DNA from 2 places in the Sphingomonas crocodyli genome. Region 2 is predicted to be linked to the other one. Evidence: predicted binding sites of a transcription regulator. Region 2 holds the regulator's gene; the other holds the start of a gene.
The links. The regulator LexA, encoded in region 2, represses DNA repair genes until DNA is damaged. The targets are predictions, from matches to a motif close to GTTCCNCNCTTGTTCT.
Positions count from the first base shown of each region.

Region 1 (11,063 bases), on a different contig from region 2:
GTGAAGGGGCGCACGACGCGGGCCTCGGCCATCGCCTTCGCCCAATCCTCCCGAAACCCATCGACCTGCCGCAACCCGATGCGCAGCGCGAGCATGTTGCCGACAGGTTCCAGGCTGTTGTCCCAGAAACTCGAATTGATGTCGGCTTCGAAGATTTCGACATCATGTTCCTGCGCATCACGAATGATCTGCGCGGGGGCATAGAATCCCATCGGCTGCGAATTGAGCAAAGCGCAAGCGAAGGCGGCCGGATAGCGGCACTTGATGTAGGACGAGACATAGACGAGCAACGCGAAGGACTGCGCATGGCTTTCAGGGAAGCCATAGCTGCCGAACCCCTTGATCTGCGCGAAGCAGGCTTGCGCGAAATCGCGGGGATAGCCGCGCCCGACCATCCCTTCGATCATCTCGGTTTCGAACTCGGGCATCGTCCCGACGTTGCGAAAGGTCGCCATCGCGCGGCGCAACTGGTTGGCGCGGGCATCGGTGAACTTCGCCGCGACGATCGCGAGTTTCATCGCCTGTTCCTGAAACAGCGGAACGCCCAGCGTCTTGCCCAGCACATCGACCAGTTCGTCCGGTTCCCCATGTTCGCGCGACGGCGCGGGATAGGTGATCTTCGGCGGATTGGGCTGCCGCTGCTCCTTGCGCCGCTTGAGATAGGGGTGGACCATCCCGCCCTGGATCGGCCCAGGCCGCACGATCGCGACCTGCACCGCAAGATCGTAGAGCGTGCGCGGCTGCAGGCGCGGCAGCATGTTGATCTGCGCACGGCTTTCGACCTGGAACACCCCGATGCTGTCGCCTTTGCATAGCATGTCATAGACGTCCGGCTGATCCGCCGGGATCGTATGCAGCGCATATTTGCGGGCGCCATGCCGATCGATCAGGTCGAACGCCTTGCGGATGCAGGTGAGCATGCCAAGCGCGAGCACATCGACCTTCATCAGGCCGAGCGCGTCGATATCGTCCTTGTCCCATTCGATGAAGGTGCGATCGTCCATCGCGGCATTGTGGATCGGCACCAGTTCGTCGAGCCGCCTTTCGGTCAGCACGAAGCCGCCGACATGCTGCGACAAATGACGCGGATATTCGAGCAGCTGGGCGACGATCATCCCCAGCCGGGCGATCTCGACATTGCCCGGATCGAGGCCCGCCTGTTCGTAGCGCCCCTCCTCCATGCGCGAGCCATAGCTGCCCCACACGGTGGAGCTGATGCGCGCGGTGATGTCCTCGCTCAGCCCCAGCACCTTGCCGACCTCGCGCACCGTGCTGCGCGGGCGATAGTGGATCACCGTCGCGGCTATGCCCGCCCGGTGGCGGCCATAACGATCGAAGATATACTGCATCACCTCTTCGCGCCGCTCATGTTCGAAATCGACGTCGATATCGGGCGGCTCGTTGCGGTCTTCGGAGATGAAGCGGGAGAAAAGCAGCTTGTTTTCGACCGGATCGATCGCGGTCACGCCCAGCGTGTAGCAGATTACCGAATTGGCCGCCGATCCGCGCCCCTGACACAATATCCCTTCACCGCGCGCAAACTGCACAACGTCATGCACGGTCAGGAAATAATAAGCATAGCCCACCGTGCCGACGAGTCTGATCTCGGTACGGATCAGATCGCGATGCGCCTTGGTGAAGGTCGGATAACGTTCCCGCGCGCCCCGCATGACGAGGTGGATCAGCCAGCGCTGCGGGGTCCAGCCCTCCGGCACCGGCTCATGCGGATACTCATATTTGAGAAAGCCGATGTCCCATTCGATCCGGTCGAGCAGCTTCGCCCCCTCGTCAACCGCTTTGGGATAATCGCGAAATATCCGGTCCATCTCGGCTTCGGGCTTGATATGCCGTTCGGCATTGGCGGCGATTTTGGTGCCTGCATCGGCCAGCTTCACGCCCTCACGAATGCAGGTGACGACATCGTGGAGCGGGCGCTGATCGGGCGTCGCATAGAGCGCGTCGCAGGTTGCGAGAAGCGGCACGCCGGTGTCCCCGGCGATCGTGGCGAGGCGCGCCAGCCGCCGCCGATCGCGTCCGCCATAAGGGATGGTGGCGCCAAGCCATATCCGGCGGGGCGCGTGGCGCTTGAGACGGTGGAGCGTCTCCTCAAGTGCCTCGCCCCACGATTGATCGAAATCCGGGGCTGGCCTGACGAGCGATAGGCGGGGACGAGCCTCCTCCCCTTCCATCTTCTCGGGCGGTAGCGGACGTGCCCCTTCCTCGCCTTCGCGCAGGAAGGTTTCGGTTGGCATCACGATCAGCAGGAGGTCGTCGAGATGATCGAGCAAATCGCCCAAGCGCAGGATGCAATCACCCTTGATCGCGCGGCGATTGCCCGTCGTCAGCAGGCGGCAGAGCCGGCCCCAGCCGTGGCGCGTGGCGGGATAAGCGACGATGTCAGGCGTGCCGTCGCAGAAGACGAGGCGCGCGCCCGAGGCGAGTTTGAAGGGGATGAAGGCTTTGCCTGCGGCCTCCGCTTTCTTTCGGGCATCACGCAACGCATCCCAGGCACGGACCACGCCCGCCACGGTGTTGCGATCGGCGATGCCGAGACCCGCCAGCCCCTGCCCCAGCGCCGCGGCCACCATATCCGAAGCTGGAGAAGCCCCACGCAGAAAGCTGTAATTGGTGGCGGCCACCATTTCGGCGAAGCGGGTCATGCGAACAGGCCGTGGAGATACCAGTCGGGCATCGCCGTCTCGCGGCCATAGAGGCCGTGACGGAACAGCCAGAAGCGGCGACCGTGGCTGTCTTCGACCCGGTAATAATCGCGGGTGCGGCCTTTATTGTCGGCGCGACGCCACCACAAAGCGCCGATCCGCTCCGGCCCTTCGGCGCGGACCACCTCATGCGCGGCGCGGCGCCAGTGAAAGCGCTGGGGCGGGCCGTCGGGGACACCGGCGGTGACATCGATGCGCTGGGGCGGATCGAACAGGGTGACGGGGCGTAAAGGCGGTTCGCCCGGTTCAGGCAAGGGCCAGGGGCCGATCGCGCGCGGGGCAGCAGCGGGAAAGGCGAAGCTCGCCTGTTCGGGAATATGCGCATCCTGTGGGGCGTGGCGACGCACGCGATCGCGACCGAGGCGGGTGGAGAGGCGATCGATCAGGCGGGCCAGTTCGTCCTCGGCGATTGTGCCGCCTTCGAGCGCGAGTTGGAGCGGGGCGAGCGGTTCGGCCCGGGGAACGGCGAGGCGAACGAGATCGAAGCCGAAGCCGGGATCGATCGGATCGTCGAGCGCGTCGATCCGCTCACGAAACAACCGCATCAGCAGCGGCACGTCGCGCGTCGGCAGGCCGGTTTCGATCCGGAGCGCGCGGACGAGGCCGTCGGTGCGGAACAGCCGCGCCTCGAACCGACGGCCGCCACGATGGCGCGCTTCGAGCATCCCCGCTGCCTCCCCCGCCAGCGCCTCGACTGCGGCGAGCGCTGCATCGGTGTGGCCGATCGGTTCGGCGAAGCGGCGTTCGACGACCAGAGCGGGTTCGGGGCGGCGCGGGCTGATGCGGATGTCGCGTGCGCCCGTCACCCGCGCGAGCCGATCGGTCGCGGCCTCGCCAAAGCGCGCGGCGATCGGGGCGGAGGGACGTGCGGAAAGATCGGCGATCCGTTTGAGGCCCGCACGGCGCAGCGCGACCGTTTCGGCCGAATCGAGTTCGAGGGCGGCGACGGGGAGCGCGCCAATATCGTCGCCGTGGCGGGCGAGCGCGTGGGCGGCGTCGGGCGTGTCGGCGATCACGGCGCGCGCGGTCATCCCCAGCCGATCGAGGCGGGCAAGAAGGTCCGCCTGCAAGCCCGCCTCCCCGCTGAACAGATGCGCCGCGCCGCTGATATCGAGCAGCAGGCCGTTCGCGCCGTCGATCGCGACCATAGGCGTGTACCGATCGCAACCATCGGCGATCCGTTCGAGCCAGAGGCCGTCGGCATAGGGATCGGCATCCGCCACTGCGACGCCGGGGATGCGGGCGCGGGCGTCGGCGAGGGTCAGGCCGGGGGCCAGGCCGACCGACAGTCCTTCGGCCGAAACGGCGGCGAGCCGCATCGCGCCCTTGACCTTTTCCACCGTGGCGAGGGCATGAACGCCCTCACGCGATAGCCGGTCGGTGGGCAGGAACGGGAACCACAGCGCCAGATAGCGCCGGCTCCCGGAAGGCGAGCTGGTCACGGTTCCACTCCAGGGTGAGGCTGAATTCGGCGATACCGCCGCGATGGCGGAGCAGGGTGAGGTCGATCGCGCTGTGGCCGGGGGCATCGGCCGCCAGCGGAACGGCGGGAACCGCGCGGACCCGCCAGCGGCTGTGCGCGGCGCTGGGCGCGGGTTCGCCCGAACCGCGCAGCAGCAGGACGGTGACACCCGAAGCCTCAGCCGCAACCGAGAGGCGCCGGGTGGCGGTGAGATCGATCGCACGCGGCGCGCGACCCGGCTCGATCAGCAGCAAGGCGACATCAGTGCAGCGCACCGCATCGCCCGCGGTGCGGAGCAGAGCCTTTTCGTCGGGCGCCAGCACCTCGACCAGCCGCGACGGATCGAAACCGAGATCGACGAGGCCCGGCGGATGGAGCCGGCCCGCAGCCTTCACCGCATCATCCTGCCGCACCCAGACGACCGGACCGTTGCCGCCACGCATCGCAAGGATCAGCGCGAAGGCGATCGCCGCCGCCTGATCCCCCGGCTCGGCCGCGAACAGTTCATGGAGCCGGCCGAGCGGCAGGCCGCCATCAAGGCGGGTATCGAGATCAGGATGGCCAAGGGTGAAGCGGCTCGTCTCGCGCGGCTTCGCGCCTTCGATCGCATCGACCCGGGCGCGCAGCGAGGCCAGCAGATGATCGGACGCGGACATGAAACAGGACGACTCACACGGCTGATTGTTCTCTATTTGTTCTTATACACCTTCCAGCCAAGCGAGAGTCAAGTCGAGCGTCATGTAACGGTGAAAGCCACAAAGGTCGTGGCTTTCACGAGCGCGAAATCAGGCAGTCTGACCCTTGAGCGGGGCGCCGCCGATCCAGCTTTTCAGCCGATCCCACAGGCTTACGGCCCCAGCCCGCATCGTGGCGCCGCCACGGCGGGCGGCGGGAAGCGCGGCGACGAGGCGGCCATGATCCCACAGTTCGACATCGCTGCTGTCGACCATCCGCGCCATTTCGCGCAGGGCCACCTGATCATCATCGCACGAAATCAGCGCGCGACGGGCGATCAGTCGGCCCGAAGCCGGTTCGCGAAAGAAAAGCTCGTAGGACATGCGCGGCGACTCCCTATTTCCGGGTCGAACGCGGCTTAATGTGAATCAGTTCCTGACGATCGCGTCGATTATGACAGTTTTTCGCGGGCCAGCAGCGCGCGCTTGCGCTCCGTGCCCCAGCGATAGCCGCTGACGTCGCCATTGCCGTGGACGACGCGGTGGCACGGAATGGCGAGCGCAAGCTTGTTCGCGGCGCAGGCGCCCGCCACCGCACGGACGGCACGCGGGCTGCCGATCGCGCGGGCGACATCCGCATAGCTGCGCGTCTCGCCAGCCGGAATCGCCCGCAACGCATCCCAGACCTGCTGTTGGAAAGCGGTGCCGCGAATGTCGAGCGGGAGCGAAAGCCCGCGCCCCGGCGCCTCGACCAGCGCGGTGACGGCGGCGACCGTATCGCCCAGATCGGGATCGGCGACGAGGGCGGCGCGGGGGAAACGGCGCCCAAGTTCGGCCTCGAGTTCACCTTCATCATCGCCGAGCAGGATCGAGCAGACGCCCCGATCGCTGACCGCCGCCAGCACGAGGCCGAGCGACGAGGGGCCGATGCCGTAACGGATCGTGGCCCCCTGCCCACCCTTGGCGAAACGAGACGGGGCCATGCCGAGCGCACCGTCGGCGGCGGCGTAGAAACGCCCGCTCGATCCGAAGCCGGCTTCGTAGAGCGCCTCGGTGACGGTAGCGCCGCCCTGCAAGGCGCCGCGCACTTTTTCGGCGCGGTGGGCATCGGCATAGCCCTTGGGCGTGAGGCCGGTGATCTTGCGGAACAGCCGGTGGAAATGGTGCGGGCTGAGGCCGACAGCGGCGGCAAGTTCGGCGAGGACCGGCGGCTCCTCGGCCGCCTCGATCCGGCGGCAGGCTTCGGCGATCAAGGCGGCGTGGCGTTCGGCCAGAGGCGGCTGATCGGGCAGGCAGCGCTTGCACGCGCGGAAGCCGGCGGCCTCGGCGGCAGCGGGGCTGTCGTGGAAGGCGATGTTCTTCGGGCTGGGCGTGCGCGCAGGGCAGCCGGGGCGGCAATAGATGCCGGTGCTGGCGACCGAGAAGACGAAATCGTCCTCCGCGTCGCGCGCGACGATCCGCGCCCAGCGGGGGTCGAGAGTGATGGCGTTCATGGACTCATCCTTCGGCACGGTTTCAATGTGCGCACAGGATGGGCCGGATCAAGCCGCGATGCTTCCCGCGGCTTGCTTTCAAACCGAAGGCTGCCCCTCACTCCCTATTCTCGTCATTGCGACCCCGGACTTGATCCGGGGGGAAACAATCCAGTTCTGAAGACGAGAGGTTCGCGACGATCTCCGGTTTGGGCCTGGATTGCTTCGTCGCCTGCGTCTCCTCGCAATGACGATGAGAGGGATTCAGGCGGCCGCGCGCTTGTCGGCCGCGGCTTCGCAATCGGGGCACGGGCCGCGATAGGGATAGGGATCGGCGGCGGCGTGCCAGTGGCTGACAGCGCGTTCGAAGATGTCGATCCCTTCGCCATAGCCCAGCCCGCGCAGCACATCGTTGGTCAGGATATCGAGCGCATGATGCGCGGCATGGCCCGCCATCGTCTCGGCGATGGCGCGGGCGCGCGCGGCGAAATCCTCGGGGCTGATCGGGGCGGAGGTCATGGGGCGGGGCCGCTACGCCTGTTTCCGGGCATTTTCAAGGCGGGGTTGCAGAGTCTTCAGGCGCGCAGACGCGCACACCCACCCCTCAATCCCCTCCCTTGGCAGGGAGGGGAGAAGAAGTTCAGCTAGCAGGAGCCGGCGTCAGATCGTCCCGGCAGAAACCCTCGCCCTGCTGGATCATCAGACAGTTCTGCTTGCCGGCGAGCCATTTGAGGCCGGTTTCGTCGCCGGTCGCGGCGCGGACGCTTTCGGGGCGGCCATCGCGGGTGAAGCGGATCAGGTCGCCGTCAGCGGTGCCTTCATAGCTCTTGGTCCCGTCGAGCAGGGTGACGCCGAGCATATATTTGCCCGGCTCGCCCGCCTTTTGAATATCGAGGACGAGCCCTTCGACGCCGATCCACTTGCCGATCCAGGCGTCGGTGGGAAGCGCGGCCTGCGTCGCATTGTCCGCCGCCGCGGCCTCTTCCTGCACCTCGACCGCAAGATTTTCGGCGACGACTCCGTTCGCCGGAAGCTCGGCCTTCTCGCCGCGCGCGCAGGCGGCGAGCAGCAGGACGGCGGCGAGAATGGCGGGCTGACTGTGACGCATTCGACACTCCAAAGGCTGAGCTTCCACTATAGAAAGCCAAAGACGGTGGCATCAACGCCCCCAACGCCCTAGAGGGGCCGCGAAACCGACTCAGCAGGACACCGTCATGGCCGACACAATCGCCATCGCATCCGATCATGCCGCCTTCGAATTGAAGGCGAGCCTTGTCGGCTGGCTGCGCGAGACGGGCCACGACGTGCTCGATCTGGGGCCGGACGATACGAGTTCGGTCGACTATCCCGATTATGGCTACAAGCTGGCCGAGGCGGTCGCCGACGGCCGCGCCATTAAGGGCATCGCCCTGTGCGGATCGGGCATCGGCATCTCGATCGCGGTCAACCGGCACCCGGCTGCACGCTGCGCGCTGGTGTCCGAAGTTCTTTCCGCCCGGCTGTCGCGCGAGCATAATGATGCGAACGTGATCGCGCTGGGCGCGCGCCTGATCGGCATCGAGCAGGCCAAGGCCTGCATCACCGCCTTCATCGAAACCCCGTTCGCGGGTGGCCGCCACGCCGGCCGTCGCGACAAGCTTTCCAACCCCAGCTTCGCAAAGGAGCCCGCATGAGCACGAACCCCACAGCCAATCTGTCCGAGGTCCAGCCTGATGGGTTCTTCACCCGAGGTCTGGCCGACGCGGATCCGGCCGTGTTCGGCGGCCTGCAACACGAAATCGCGCGCGAGAAGAAGCAGATCGAGCTGATCGCTTCGGAAAACATCGTCTCCAAGGCGGTGCTGGAAGCGCAAGGGTCGGTCTTCACGAACAAGTACGCCGAAGGCTATCCGGGCAAGCGTTACTATCAGGGCTGCCACCCGTCGGACGAGGTGGAGCAGCTGGCGATCGATCGCGCCAAGGCGCTGTTCGGCTGCGAGTTCGCGAACGTCCAGCCGCATTCGGGCGCGCAGGCGAACGGCGCCGTCATGCTGGCGCTCACCAAGCCCGGCGACACGATCATGGGCCTCAGCCTCGATGCGGGCGGCCACCTGACCCACGGCGCGAAGGCGGCGATGTCGGGCAAGTGGTTCAACGCGATCCAATATGGCGTGCGCGAGGACGATCACCGCATCGACTTCGATCAGGTCGAACGGCTTGCCAAGGAGCATCGCCCCAAGCTGATCATCACCGGCGGTTCGGCCTATCCGCGCCACATCGATTTCGCGCGCTTTCGTGCGATTGCCGATGAGGTCGGTGCGCTGTTCATGGTCGACATGGCGCACTTTGCGGGCCTCGTCGCCGGCGGTGTGCATCCGACCCCGTTCGGCCATGCGCATGTCGTGACCACCACGACCCACAAGACGCTGCGCGGCCCGCGTGGCGGCGCGGTGTTCACCAATGACGAGGCGATCGCGAAGAAGATCAATTCGGCGGTGTTCCCCGGCCTGCAGGGCGGCCCGCTGATGCATGTCGTGGCGGCCAAGGCGGTTGCGTTCGGCGAGGCGCTGCAGCCCGAGTTCAAGACCTATGCGGCGGCCGTGGTCGAAAATGCCAAGGTTCTGGCGGCGCGCCTCAAGGAGCGTGGCATGGATCTGGTTTCGGGCGGCACCGACACGCATCTGGCGCTCGTCGATCTCCGCCCGGTCGGCGTGACCGGGAAGGATGCGGATGAGGCGCTCGAGCGCGCCAGCATCACCTGCAACAAGAATGGCGTGCCCAACGATCCGCTGCCCCCGGTCAAGACCTCGGGCATCCGCGTCGGCAGCCCGGCGGGCACGACGCGCGGCTTCGGCCCCGCCGAATTCCGCGAGATCGCCGACATGATCGCCGATGTCGTCGAAGGCGTCGCCAAGAACGGCCCAGAGGGCAACGGCCAGACCGAGATGCACGTCAAGGCGCGCGTCGAGGCGCTGTGCGATCGCTTCCCGATCTACCCGGAGCTCTGATTGCGCTGCCCTTTCTGTAGCCACGAAGACAGCCAGGTTAAGGATAGCCGCCCTACCGACGACGGGGCGGCTATTCGCCGGCGCAGGCAGTGCGAGGGGTGCGGCGCGCGCTTCACCACCTTCGAGCGCATCCAGCTGCGTGAGCTGACCGTGGTGAAGAGCGAGAATAAGCGCGAGCCGTTCGAGCGCGCCAAGCTGGAGCGGTCGATCCAGATCGCCTGCCGCAAGCGCCCGATCGATCCGGTGCGGGTCGAGCGGCTCGTGACCGGCATCCAGCGCCAGATCGAAACGAGCGGCGAGAGTGAGATCAGCACCGCCGCGATCGGCCAACTTGTGATGGAAGGCCTCAAGGCGCTCGACAGCGTCGCCTATATCCGCTTCGCCAGCGTCTATAAGGATTTCCGCGAGGCAAAGGACTTCGAGGATTTCGCGGGCGCGGTGACCGAGGCGGGCAAGCAGTGAGCGCACCGCCTCCCGTCATCGTCCTCGTCCGCCCGCAACTGGGCGAGAATATCGGCAAGGCCGCGCGCGCGATGCTCAATTTCGGGCTGACCGAGATGCGGCTCGTCTCCCCGCGCGACGGCTGGCCGAACCCCGATGCGGGGCCGGCCGCGTCCGGCGCGGATCAGGTGCTGGAGGCAGCCAAAGTCTATGACAGCGTCGCCGAGGCGACCGCCGATTGCGCGCATGTCTATGCAACCACGGTGCGCAAGCGCGGCGTGACGAAGCCGGTCGTCGGGCCCGACGAGGCCGCGAAAGCGATCCACGCCGGACCGGGGCGCAGCGCGATCCTGTTCGGGCCCGAACGATCGGGGCTGGAGACCGACGACGTCGCGGTCGCGCGCACGATCCTGACCGTGCCGATCAATCCCGAGTTCGGGAGCCTCAACCTGGCGCAGGCGGTGATCCTGGTCGCCTATGAATGGTCGAAGGGGGTTTCGCTTGCCCAGCCGCCCGCGGTCGACCTTGATCCGCCGGCGTCGCAGGAGGAACTGGACGGGTTGATCGCGCATCTCGATCGCATGCTCGACGGCGCGGGCTATTTCTTCCCGCCCGATCGCATCCCCACGACGCGCCGGATGCTGCGCACGCTGCTGACCAAACCCGCCTGGGATGCGCAGGAGGTGCGCACTTTGCGCGGGGTGCTGAGCACGCTGGAGCGCCCCCGCACACGCGACTGATTCGGAACCGGTTCGAATCAGGGTGCAGAAGTGCCCAAATCAGAATGTGACGAATTGTTACATCGCGGATCTTCGCAAACGATTCACCGCGAAAGTTAAGCATGCTATTTTAACTATTCAGAAGTGATTGATCCGAAAAACGAAGAGAAACTGTAAAGATTTCCGACAGTCGAATAAAAATAGGCCTTATCTTTCGGGACTTGTGCGTTCGACTGGTCCAGTGCCCGATAATGGCCGAAAAATGGCGGCTGGCGGCGCGGAACCCGGCTTCCGATCAGCCTTTGGTTTTAGGCGCCGGGATTGCGCGTTGCGGCATTTTCGTTTATCCACAGCCCCGATATTATTTGTGCAGCTTAGGGTTCGGGGACTGATTATGACGGGTATCAAGCGGGCCATCATGGCCGCGATGGCTGCCTTCACGATCGCGGGATCGGCCCAGGCTGCGGAATGGGTCGTGAACGGCAACTTCACCGACCTGAGCCTGATCGCCGACGGCACGTGGGGCAATGCGGGCGACAGCGTCGCCGCCGGCAACTACCAGATCGGCGCGCTTTCGGATCGCGGCGCC
Region 1 is NZ_SACN01000004.1:222,074-233,136, forward strand. Features, by position in the region: gene EOD43_RS21055 (error-prone DNA polymerase) at 1-2,660, opposite strand, end outside; gene EOD43_RS21060 (Y-family DNA polymerase) at 2,657-4,162, opposite strand; gene EOD43_RS21065 (ImuA family protein) at 4,083-4,838, opposite strand; gene EOD43_RS21070 (hypothetical protein) at 4,968-5,240, opposite strand; gene ada (bifunctional DNA-binding transcriptional regulator/O6-methylguanine-DNA methyltransferase Ada) at 5,309-6,349, opposite strand; gene EOD43_RS21080 (hypothetical protein) at 6,593-6,847, opposite strand; gene EOD43_RS21085 (hypothetical protein) at 6,969-7,436, opposite strand; gene rpiB (ribose 5-phosphate isomerase B) at 7,543-8,001, shown strand; gene glyA (serine hydroxymethyltransferase) at 7,998-9,314, shown strand; gene nrdR (transcriptional regulator NrdR) at 9,315-9,776, shown strand; gene EOD43_RS21105 (RNA methyltransferase) at 9,773-10,495, shown strand; gene EOD43_RS21110 (PEPxxWA-CTERM sorting domain-containing protein) at 10,869-11,063, shown strand, end outside.
Region 1: a site for LexA is predicted at 4,866-4,881, ahead of EOD43_RS21065 (ImuA family protein). Genes of this name have one in related genera too.

Region 2 (11,063 bases):
GCTTCGAACGGCTCGACTTGGCCGATGGTTCGGGCACCGGCCTGGGCCTCTACATTGCCCGCCGTCTCGCCCGCGCAATGGGCGGCGACCTCGGCGTCGACAGCGCCACCGGCACCGGCGCCCGCTTCGTCCTGACCCTGCCCGCTGCCTGACGGGGCCCAACGAACCTCGTAGAGGTTCGCAAGGCCGAACGGCCGCCCGAGCTTATTGCGAGGAAGCCAAGGCAGGCGGATGCCCGCCGCCCGGCGTTTGAGGGCTCAACAAACAAAACAAAAAGAAAAGGCCGGGTTTCCCCGGCCTTCCCTTAGCTCGCGATGGACAGCGCCTTAGCGCTTGTCGACCGGCACGTAATCGCGCTGCGTCGCGCCCGTGTAGAGCTGACGCGGGCGGCCGATCTTCTGGCCGGGGTCCGAGATCATTTCGTTCCACTGCGCGACCCAGCCGACGGTGCGGGCGAGCGCGAACAGCACGGTGAACATGTTGGTCGGGAAACCGATCGCCGACAGGATCACGCCCGAATAGAAATCGACGTTCGGGTAGAGCTTCTTGTCGATGAAATACGGATCCTTGAGCGCGATCTGCTCGAGCTCGCGGGCCGTATCGAGAACCGGATCGTTCTTGCCCAGCTTGTCGAGAACCTCGGTCGCGGCCTTGGACAGCACCTTCGCGCGCGGATCGAAGTTCTTATAGACGCGGTGGCCGAAGCCCATCAGGCGGAACGGATCGTCCTTGTTCTTCGCACGCGCGATGAACTCGGGAATGCGATCCGGCGTGCCGATTTCGCGCAGCATGTTGAGCGCGGCTTCGTTCGCGCCGCCATGCGCGGGGCCCCACAGACATGCGATGCCGGCCGCGATGCACGCGAACGGGTTCGCGCCCGACGAACCGGCCAGACGCACGGTCGAGGTCGAGGCATTCTGTTCGTGATCGGCATGCAGGATGAAGATCTTGTCCATCGCGTCGACGACGATCGGATCGACCTCATATTCCTCGGCCGGGTTGGCGAAGGTCATCCGCATGAAGTTGGCGGTGTAGCTCAGGTCGTTCTTCGGGAAGACGAACGGACGGCCGACCGAATATTGATAGGCCATCGCCGCGATCGTCGGAATCTTGGCGATCAGGCGGTGCGACGCGATCAGGCGCTGCTGCGGATCGTTGATGTCGGTGCTGTCGTGGTAGAAGGCCGAAAGCGCGCCGACGACGCCGCACATGATCGCCATCGGGTGCGCATCGCGGCGGAAGCCACGGAAGAACTGCGCCAGCTGTTCATGCACCATCGTGTGGCGCGTGATCGTGTTGCTGAACTTTTCCAGCTCGCCCTTCGACGGCAGTTCGCCGTTCAGCAGCAGGTAGCTGACTTCCATGAAGCTCGACTGTTCGGCGAGCTGCTCGATCGGATAGCCGCGGTGGAGCAGGACGCCTTCGTCACCGTCGATATAGGTGATCGCGCTTTCGCACGACGCGGTCGAGGTGAAGCCGGGATCGAAGGTGAAGGCGCCGGTCGCCGCATAAAGCTTGCGGATGTCGATGACGTCGGGGCCGATGGTGCCCGAAACGACGGGGTAGTCGGACGGCTTGCCGCCCATTTCGAGCTTTGCAGTGTCCCCCATATCATTCCTCCTATGCTGGCCGGCGGGCTGGCCCCCCGCCTGCGCTGAATCAAATGCGATCGTCCATCCGGGCCAGGCTCTCCTCACGGCCGAGCAGGGCCAGAACGTCGAAGATGCCCGGGGATGTGGTGCGTCCGGTAAGCGCCGCGCGCAATGGCTGCGCGACCTTGCCGAGGCCGATCCCCGCGCTCTCCGCCACGGTGCGAATGGCCGCCTCCAGTTCGGGGACGGACCAGTCCGACGTGGCGGCAAGAACGTCGCGGGCTTGGGCCAACAGCGCCTTGCCCGGTTCGTCTAGCAGCGTATTTGCCTTCTCGTCCATATCGAGCGGGCGAGCGCGAAACAGAAACAGCGATCCGTCTGCCAAGTCATTGAGATCCTTGGCGCGAACCTTCAAAAATGGAACGCTGCGCAGCAATAATGCTCGCTCTGCGGACGTCATCTCGCGATCGAGCGCCTTTGCGACTCCGGGCGCGGCCAGATCGGCCAGCCGTGCATCGTCGGCCTCGCGCATATAATGGCCGTTCAGGTTTTCGAGCTTCTTCATGTCGAAGCGCGCGGGGCTGCGGCCGATGCCGCCCAGGTCGAACCACTCGACCGCCTGATCGCGATCGATGATCTCGGCATCGCCGTGGCCCCAGCCGAGCCGGAGGAGATAGTTGTTCACCGCCTCGGGCAGCAGGCCCATTTCGTCGCGATAGGCATCGACGCCCAGCGCGCCGTGCCGCTTCGAAAGCTTCGCGCCGTCCGCACCGTGGATCAGGGGAACGTGCGCGTAGATCGGCTCCGGCCACTCCATCGCGCGGATCAGCGCGAGCTGGCGGAAGGCGTTGTTCAGATGATCGTCGCCGCGGATGACGTGGGTGACGCCCATGTCGTGATCGTCGACCACGACGGCGAGCATATAGGTCGGCGTCCCGTCCGACCGCAGCAGGATCATGTCGTCGAGTTCGGAATTGCGCACCGTGACCGCGCCCTGCACCCGATCCTCGATCGTCACCTCGCCCTCACGCGGCGCCTTCAGCCGGATGACGAAGGGCGCGCCGGCGGGCGCTTCGGAAGGATCGCGATCGCGCCAGCGGCCGTCATAACGCAGCGGCTGCTTGGCGGCGCGCTGCTGCTCGCGCAGTTCGGCCAGTTCCTCGGGCGTGGCGTAACAGCGATAGGCATGGCCCTTCGCCAGCAATTCGTTCGCGACTTCGGCATGGCGATCGGCGCGGGCAAACTGGTAAACCGCGTCGCCATCCCAATCGAGGCCCAGCCAGCGCATGCCGTCCAGGATCGCCTCGATCGCCGGCTCGGTCGAACGCGCGCGATCGGTATCTTCGATACGCAGCAGGAACTTGCCGCCCATGTGGCGCGCATAGAGCCAGTTGAACAAGGCGGTGCGGGCGCCGCCGATGTGAAGGAATCCGGTAGGCGACGGCGCGAAACGGGTAACGACAGGACGGGTTTCGGTGCTTGCGCCCACGCGCTGATTCTCCAAGAAATGGCGCGATGGCCGAGACGGACGCCGCCCCTAGCATAGCCCTTTCGCCGCGACAAACCGATGGCGGACGGATGCTGGCCGCGATCGAGCATGTGCTGGAGGCGGAGCGCGATCAGCTGGCCCTATGGTTGCCGGTGGGCTTCGGCGCGGGGATTGCGGGCTGGTTCGCGCTGCCGGGGCCGACCGGCTGGATCGGGCTGGGCATCGCGGCGGCGGGCGCGGGGCTGGCGGCGCTGGTTTTCGGCGGGGCGAGCCGGCTGGGCCGCGCGGTGGCGATCTTCGCGCTGGCGATGCTGCTGGGCCTCGTCGCCATCTGGACGAAGGCGGATTGGGTCACCGCACCCCGGATCGATCGGCCGAAGGTGGTGACGCTGACGGGCATCGTCGAGGCGGCCGAGCCGCGGCCGGCGACCGGCGTGGTGCGGTTGCTCGTGGCGCCCGATGCCGCGCTGCATCTGCCGCCGCGCGTGCGGATCAATGTCGATGCGGATGATCTGCCGACGGTGCCGTCCGCCGGATCGCGACTGAAGGTGCGCGCGCGCCTGCTTCCGCCTGCGCCGCCGATGGTGCCCGGCGGCTATGATTTCGCGCGCGTCGCCTGGTTCGATGGGATCGGGGCGACCGGCAAGGCGCTCGATCCGCCGGCGATCGTCGCGGCGGGCGGGGGCTCCTCGCTCGCCGACATCCGCACCCGCCTGACCGCACATATCGAGGCGAGCATCAGGGGCGCGGGCGAAGGCGGGATCGCGGCCTCCTTCGTCACCGGCGATCAGGGCGGCATTCCGGAGGATGATAATGAGGCGCTGCGCCGCGCAGGCCTTGCGCACCTGCTGTCGGTGTCGGGGCTGCATGTGACGGCGGTGGTGGGGGCGGTGATGCTGCTCACGATCCGGTTGCTCGCTTTGTCGCGCCGCCTCGCGCTCCACGCGCCTTTGCCCTTGATCGCGGCCGGGGCGGGCGCGCTGGCGGGGATCGGCTATACGTTGCTCACCGGTGCGGAGGTGCCGACCGTGCGATCGTGCATCGCCGCCCTGCTGGTGCTGGGCGGGATCGCGCTGGGGCGGGAGGCGATCACGCTGCGGCTGGTCGCGGCAGGCGCGTTGATCGTCCTCGTCTTCTGGCCAGAGGCGCTGGCGGGGCCGAGCTTCCAGCTGAGCTTTGCCGCGATCGCCGCTTTGGTCGCCTTCCACGAACATCCGAAGGTCGCCGCCTTCGCTGCGCGGCGGGATGAGGGGATCGTGCTGGGTGGCGGGCGCATGTTGCTGATGCTACTGGCGAGCGGTGTGGTGATCGAGGCGGCACTGTCGCCGATCGCTTTGTTCCATTTCCACAAGGCGGGGCTGTACGGCGCGGCGGCGAACATCGTTGCGATCCCGTTGACCACCTTCGTCGTGATGCCGGCGGAGGCGATTGCGCTTGCGCTCGATCTGGTCGGGCTGGGCGCGCCGATCTGGTGGCTGGTCGGCAAGGCGCTGGGCCTGCTCCTGTGGATCGCGCATGTCGTGGCCGATGCGCCGGGATCGGTCGCGGCCCTCCCGTCAATGCCACGCGGCGCCTTTGCCCTGATGGCGGCGGGCGGCCTGTGGATCGTGTTGTGGCGGACGCGGTTGCGGCGCTGGGGCGGCGTCCCGCTCGCAATCGGTGCGGTCTGGGCGCTGCTGACCCCGCCGCCCGACCTCCTCGTTACCGGCGACGGCCGCCATGTCGCGGTGCGTGACGGGCGCGGCGGTATCGCGATCCTGCGCGATCGGGCGGGCGATTATGTCCGCGATGTGCTGGGCGAGGCGTCGGGCGTCGAAGGCGAAGCGCCCGCGCTGGAGATCATGCCCTTCGCCCGCTGCAGCGCCGATCTGTGCGCGGCGGACGTGACCGGCGGCGACCGCACGATCCGCCTCCTCGCCACCCGCAGCCGCGACTTCGTGGACATCCGCGCCATGACGCGCGCCTGCGCCGCCGCAGATATCGTGGTCGGCGACCGCCGCCTTCCCCGCACCTGCCACCCCCGCTGGCTCAAGGCCGACGCCTCCTTCCTGCGCAGCACCGGCGGTCTGGCGATCCGGGTCGGATCGGGTGAGGTCGAGAGCGTCGCCGAGCAGGTTGGCCGGCATCCGTGGGGAAGTTTTGCGCCTTAAGCGCTTGTCGGGAAAGTGACCTTCACGGTCAGCCCTCGATCGATCCAGGCGACGTTCAGGTCGCCTTTGCGGGCGCGGACGATGCGGTCCATCAGTTTCATGCCCTGGCCGCCGTCGCGTGAATGGGCATGGACGATGCCGTTCGACAGCTCAGTCCAGGATATGACGACATTGCCCGTGGCCGTGGACGCACCCACCGAAACCGAACCGCCGTGGCGGATCGCGCCATGTTTGGAGGAGTTGACGGCCAGTTCGCCCAGCACTAGCGCAATCGCGTCCGCGCGGCCCTGATCGACTTCGCAATCCGCAATGGTGTCGATCGTGACCGAGCAGTGCGCGGTGTCGAACGCATCGACCAAAGCGGGGATCAGATCGGATATCCGGCAGGGGGCGTTTTCGCGCGACGCGAACAGCGTTTGCGATGATGCCAGTCCGGTCAGTCGCGTGACCATTTCATCAGCGAACACCTCCCGATCCGGTGTTCCCCGCGCCATGCCGGACATGAGGCCGCCGATCATGGCATAGCTGTTCTTCAGCCGATGCCGCATTTCCGCCGTCGTCACTTCGAGTGCCTGGCGCGTTATCGTGGCATCGGTCACGTCGCGCGACACGGACAGCAGCCCGGTCACTTCGCCGTCGTCGGATCGAACGGCGGAAACCGAAACATTCCACCAGCGGGGATTGCCCTTGGCTGTCGGGCAATAAGCGTCGAACCGCACGGCTTCGCCACGCCGAACGCGCTCGCAGGCGTCAAGAATGACGGGCCGTGTTTCTTCAGGCCAAAGCGACGACCATTCCGCACCGAGCATTGCGGATATATCGTCAATCTCCATCGCGCACTGCCCGTTGGCATTCATATATTCGAGGCAGCCGTCGATATTGAGGAGCTTCACGCAATCGACGCTCTGGTCGAGAACGGACGCCAGCGTCGCAATCGATAGCGAACGCACGGGTGCGGGAACATCGGGGTGGAGGGTTTTTGTCATACGTATCCGTGGTCCGTTACCTTAGAGGTCCGGATACGCAAATATACTTATGGACATTCGGGCCGGTTCGAGCGGCTCAGTTCGGCAATTTGTAGCGCAAAGTATAAAAATGCTTGCCGTCCTTCTCGATGCGAATGTCGAGGGTGCCGGTGATGCCGGTCAGGGCATCGGTGCCGCTGTCGGGGACGATCGCGATATGGAGGCTTGTGGCGCCGCGCGCCATCGTGCCGACATGGTCGAGCGCGAAGCCGCCCTTGCGGCCGGCGAGGGTGCCGGTGACGCGTTCGATCGCGACATAAGCGGCGGAGCCTTCGGTCTTGGTGTCGACGGTCAGCATCTTGCCGGTGCCGATGCCGTCGAGATCGCCGTGATAGACTTTGTCGAGCTTGTAGGTGCCGATCGGCGCGTCGGCCGCACCTTCGGGCGCGGCCTTCACGTCGAAGGCGCCGGTCGCGATCCGCTCGACCGGTTCGGCCGCCATCAGGGGCGAGGCCGCGAAGATTACGGCCGCGATCGGCGCGGCCAGCAGAAGACCGCGCCGGATCATCGTCAGTAGCGCCGCAGCAGGCCGGCGAGCTTACCCTGCACCTGCACCTGATCGGGGGCATAACGCTGCGGGTCGTAGGCGCGGTTGGCCGGATCGAGCCGGATCATCGTGCCTTCGCGGCGGAAATATTTGAGCGTCGCTTCGGCGCCCGCGATCAGGGCGACGACGATATCGCCGTCCCGCGCGGTCTGCGCGCTGCGGATCAGCGCATAGTCGCCGTCGAGAATGCCGGCCTCGACCATCGAATCCCCGGCGACTTCGAGCGCATAATGTTCGCCCGGCCCGAGCAAGGCGGCGGGCACCGAAAGGCTGCTCTGCCCCTCGAGCGCCTCGATCGGCACGCCCGCGGCGATGCGGCCGTGCAGCGGGATTTCGAGGACATTCTCATTCGCGGCGACGGGCGCGGGAACATTGGTGTTCGCGGGCTTCGGAGTCTTGGCGGGCTTGGGCGTCGCCGTTTCGGGCATTCGCACCACCTCCAGCGCGCGGGCGCGGTTGGGCAGGCGGCGGATGAAATTGCGTTCCTCCAGCGCGGAGATCAGCCGGTGCACGCCCGATTTCGATTTGAGATCGAGCGCGTCCTTCATCTCCTCGAACGAGGGCGAAACCCCGGTCTCGGCCAGACGATCGTGGATGAAGATGAGCAGTTCATGTTGCTTGGCGGTGAGCATCGCCGGCACCTCACATGACGGTTCCGGCACGTCGCCAGAACGAACGCGGAACATTTAGGCAACCGTTACGGCGCTGTCAAGCGAGGGAAAGCAATTCGACCTGCTCGCCCACAAGGGCTGGTGGCGCATGGGCCGGGCGGACCACCAGATGATCGGCGGCAGCCAGCGCGGAGAGGCCCGCGCTGTCCTGCCCGATCAGCGGATGGACCCGGCCGTCGATGAGGCGCGCGCGCGGATATTCGGCGCGCACGCCCGTGGCCGGAAGCGGGCCGGCGAGCGTGCCGGCGAAGGCGCGCGGCAGCGGATCGGCGGACCCGAGCAGATGCGCGATCAGCGGCTTCAGGAACAAGGTGGCGGTGACGAAGGCGGACACCGGATTGCCGGGCAGGCCGAGGACGATCGCGTTACCAAGCCGCGCGATCATCACCGGCTTGCCGGGCTTCATCGCGACCTTCCAGAAGTCGATCGTCGCGCCCGCCGCCTTGAGCGCGGGCAGGACGAGATCGTGATCGCCGACCGATGCGCCGCCGGTCGTGACGATGATATCGCTCGTCTCGGCCGCCTTTGCGAAGGCCTCACGGATCGCGGCGAGATCGTCGCGCACGATGCCATGATCGGCGACGGCGCAGGCAAGCGCGCTGAGCAGGGCCGCGAGCATCGGGCCGTTCGATGCGGGGAGCAGCGATCCGGGCGTCGGCTCTCCGGGGGCGACCAGTTCGTCGCCGGTCGACAGGATCGCCACGCGCGGGCGGCGGTGGACGGGCAGGGTCGCGTGGCCGCCCGATGCCGCAAGCGCGATGGCGGCGGGGTTGAGCGGCGCGCCGGCGGCGATCAGCGCCGCGCCCTCGGCAAAGTCGCCGCCGACGGGGCGGACGAACTCGCCGACCGCCTTGGGGCCTTCGCCGCTCATCGTCAGGCGATCGCCATCGCGCGTGGCTTCCTCCTGGATCAGGATCGCGTCGGCGCCTTCGGGGACGGGCGCGCCGGTGAAGATGCGCGCGGTCTCGCCCGGCGCCAGCGCGCGGTTCAGCCCGCCGCCGGCCGCGCTCTCGCCGATCACGGTCCACGGACCGGGCCGCTCGGCGAAGCGGATCGCATAGCCGTCCATCGCCGACAGCGGCAAAGCCGGCTGCGTACGGCGCGCGAGGATGGGTTCGGCGGCATAGCGGCCGACCGCCTCGATCAGCGAAACCTGTTCGACGGGCAGCGGCGAAGCGAGCGCGAGCATCCGCGCCTGCGCCTCGGCGACGGGAAGGAGGTTGCTCACAAGCACGTCATCCCGGCGGAGGCCGGGATCTCAGGCGTTTCCTGCCTCGTGCTCATCCCATCACTCCTGAGATCCCGGCCTCCGCCGGGATGACGAGTCTTCGGCGTGCCAGTCGCCCGATTTGCCGCCGGTCTTGGCGAGCAGGCGCACCCCTTCGATCCGCATGCCTTTGTCCATCGCCTTGGCCATGTCGTAGATGGTGAGCAGGGCGACCGACACGGCGGTCATCGCCTCCATCTCGATGCCCGTGGTGTAGGCAGTGACGACCGTCGCGGTGGCGCGGATGCCATCGGCCTCGATCACCAGATCGAGCGTGACGCCCGCGATCGGGAGCGGATGGCAGAGCGGGATCAGCTCGGCTGTCTTCTTCGCCGCCATGATCCCGGCAATGCGCGCGACAGCCAGAACGTCGCCCTTCTTCACAGATCCCTCGGCGATGGCGGCAAGGGCGGCGGGCGCGATCAGGATGCGGCCTTCGGCGGTGGCACTGCGCTGCGTGGTCGCCTTGGCCGAAATGTCGACCATCCGCGCGGCGCCGTCGGCGTCGATATGGGTGAGCTTGTCGGTCACGCGCCCATCAGCAGGCGGCGCGTTGCCGCCGCCACATCAGCCTCGCGCATCAGCGCCTCGCCGACCAGGAAGCAGCGGACGCCATGTTCGGCCATCGCATCGAGATCGGCCTTCGATCCCAGCCCGCTTTCGGCGACGAAGGTGCAGCCTTCGGGCGCGCGGCCGACCAGTTCGTAGGTGCGCGCGAAATCGACACTGAAATCGCGCAGATCGCGATTGTTGACCCCGATGAGCCGCGACTTGAGGGCGAGCGCGCGATCGAGTTCGGCGGCGTCATGCACCTCGACCAGCACGTCCATGCCCCAGTCGATCGCTGCAGCCTCGATCTCGGCCATCGCCGAATCTTCCAACGCCGCGACGATGATCAGGATCGCGTCGGCGCCCAGTGCGCGCGCCTCGGCCACCTGCCACGGATCGACCATGAAGTCCTTGCGCAGGCAGGGCAGGGTGCACGCCTCGCGCGCGGCGACCAGATAATCGTCATGCCCCTGGAAATAGGGCACGTCCGTCAGCACCGAGAGGCAGGCGGCGCCGGCGCTTTCATAGGCGCGGGCATGCGCGGGCGGATCGAAATCGGCGCGGATCAGCCCCTTGGAGGGCGACGCCTTCTTGATCTCGGCGATCAGCGCGTGGCCGATCCCCGCCTTGCGATCGAGCGCGGCGCGGAAACCGCGCGGGGCCGACTGCGCCCTCGCCGCGGCATCGAGCGCGGCCTGGCTGGTTGCGGCCTTGCGCGCCGCCACATGATCGCGCTTCGCGTCGCAGATTTCGATGAGCTTGTTCGCCATGATCCGGTCCGCATAGCGGCTGGTTGAGAGGGCGGGAAGGCCTCATACGGTTGCGAATGAAGCCGTTCGCGGCCTATGTGCAGGTGCGAACGGATATTTCACGCGTGAAATCTGCTGACAGGAAAGCCCCCTAGACCGGTGACGATGCGGCACGGCCTGAACAGACTTGCGATCGGTGCGATGGTGCCGGGCCTGATCTCTATGCTGCTTCTCAGCGGCTGCGCGGTCGGCCCCGATTATAAACCGAAGGCCAATGCCGATCTGAAGGTGCCCCGCGCCTTCGTGGCGTCGGACCCGAGCGAGGCGGATGCCGAACCGCTCGATCTCGCCCAGTGGTGGCGCGAGTTCGACGATCCGGTGCTGACCAATCTCGTCGATCGCGCCTTTGCCGCCAATCTCGATATCGCCGCCGCCGCCGCCCGGCTGGCGCAGGCGCGCGCCACGTTGCGCGGCACGCAGGGGCAATTGCTGCCGACCGCCGATGTCAGCGGGTCGGCCAACCGATCGGTCGGCAATCAGAGTTCGTCCTTCATCGATCCGACGACGGGGCAGACCGTCTCGCGCGGCGGCGACACGACCATCTATCGCGGCAGCGCGACCGTGGCGTGGGAGGCGGACGTGTTCGGCCGCATCCGCCGATCGGTCGAGGCGGCACGCGCCGATATGCAGTCGCAGGCGGCGAACCTGGCCTTCGCGCAGGCGGGCGTCGCCTCCGAAGTCGGGCTCAACTACATCAACGCGCGGCTGGCGCAGATCCGGCTGCGGATCGCGCGCGACAATCTGGCGGCGCAGGACGATACGCTGCAGATCGTCGGCTGGCGGCGGCAGGCGGGGCTGGTCAGCAGCCTCGATTACGAACAGGCGCGGCAATTGCGATCGCAGACGGCGGCGTCGCTGCCGGGGATCGAAAATGACTATCTGACCGCGGTCAATCGGATCGCGGTGCTGCTGGGCGAGACGCCAGGTGCGATCACTCCGCTGATCGATCCGCCCGCCTCGCTGC
Region 2 is NZ_SACN01000001.1:76,127-87,189, reverse strand. Features, by position in the region: gene EOD43_RS00430 (sensor histidine kinase) at 1-152, shown strand, start outside; gene gltA (citrate synthase) at 327-1,610, opposite strand; gene gltX (glutamate--tRNA ligase) at 1,660-3,081, opposite strand; gene EOD43_RS00415 (ComEC/Rec2 family competence protein) at 3,171-5,231, shown strand; gene EOD43_RS00410 (PAS domain-containing protein) at 5,228-6,217, opposite strand; gene EOD43_RS00405 (DUF3224 domain-containing protein) at 6,294-6,764, opposite strand; gene lexA (transcriptional repressor LexA) at 6,767-7,435, opposite strand; gene EOD43_RS00395 (molybdopterin molybdotransferase MoeA) at 7,512-8,702, opposite strand; gene moaC (cyclic pyranopterin monophosphate synthase MoaC) at 8,763-9,272, opposite strand; gene trpC (indole-3-glycerol phosphate synthase TrpC) at 9,269-10,060, opposite strand; gene EOD43_RS00380 (efflux transporter outer membrane subunit) at 10,205-11,063, shown strand, end outside.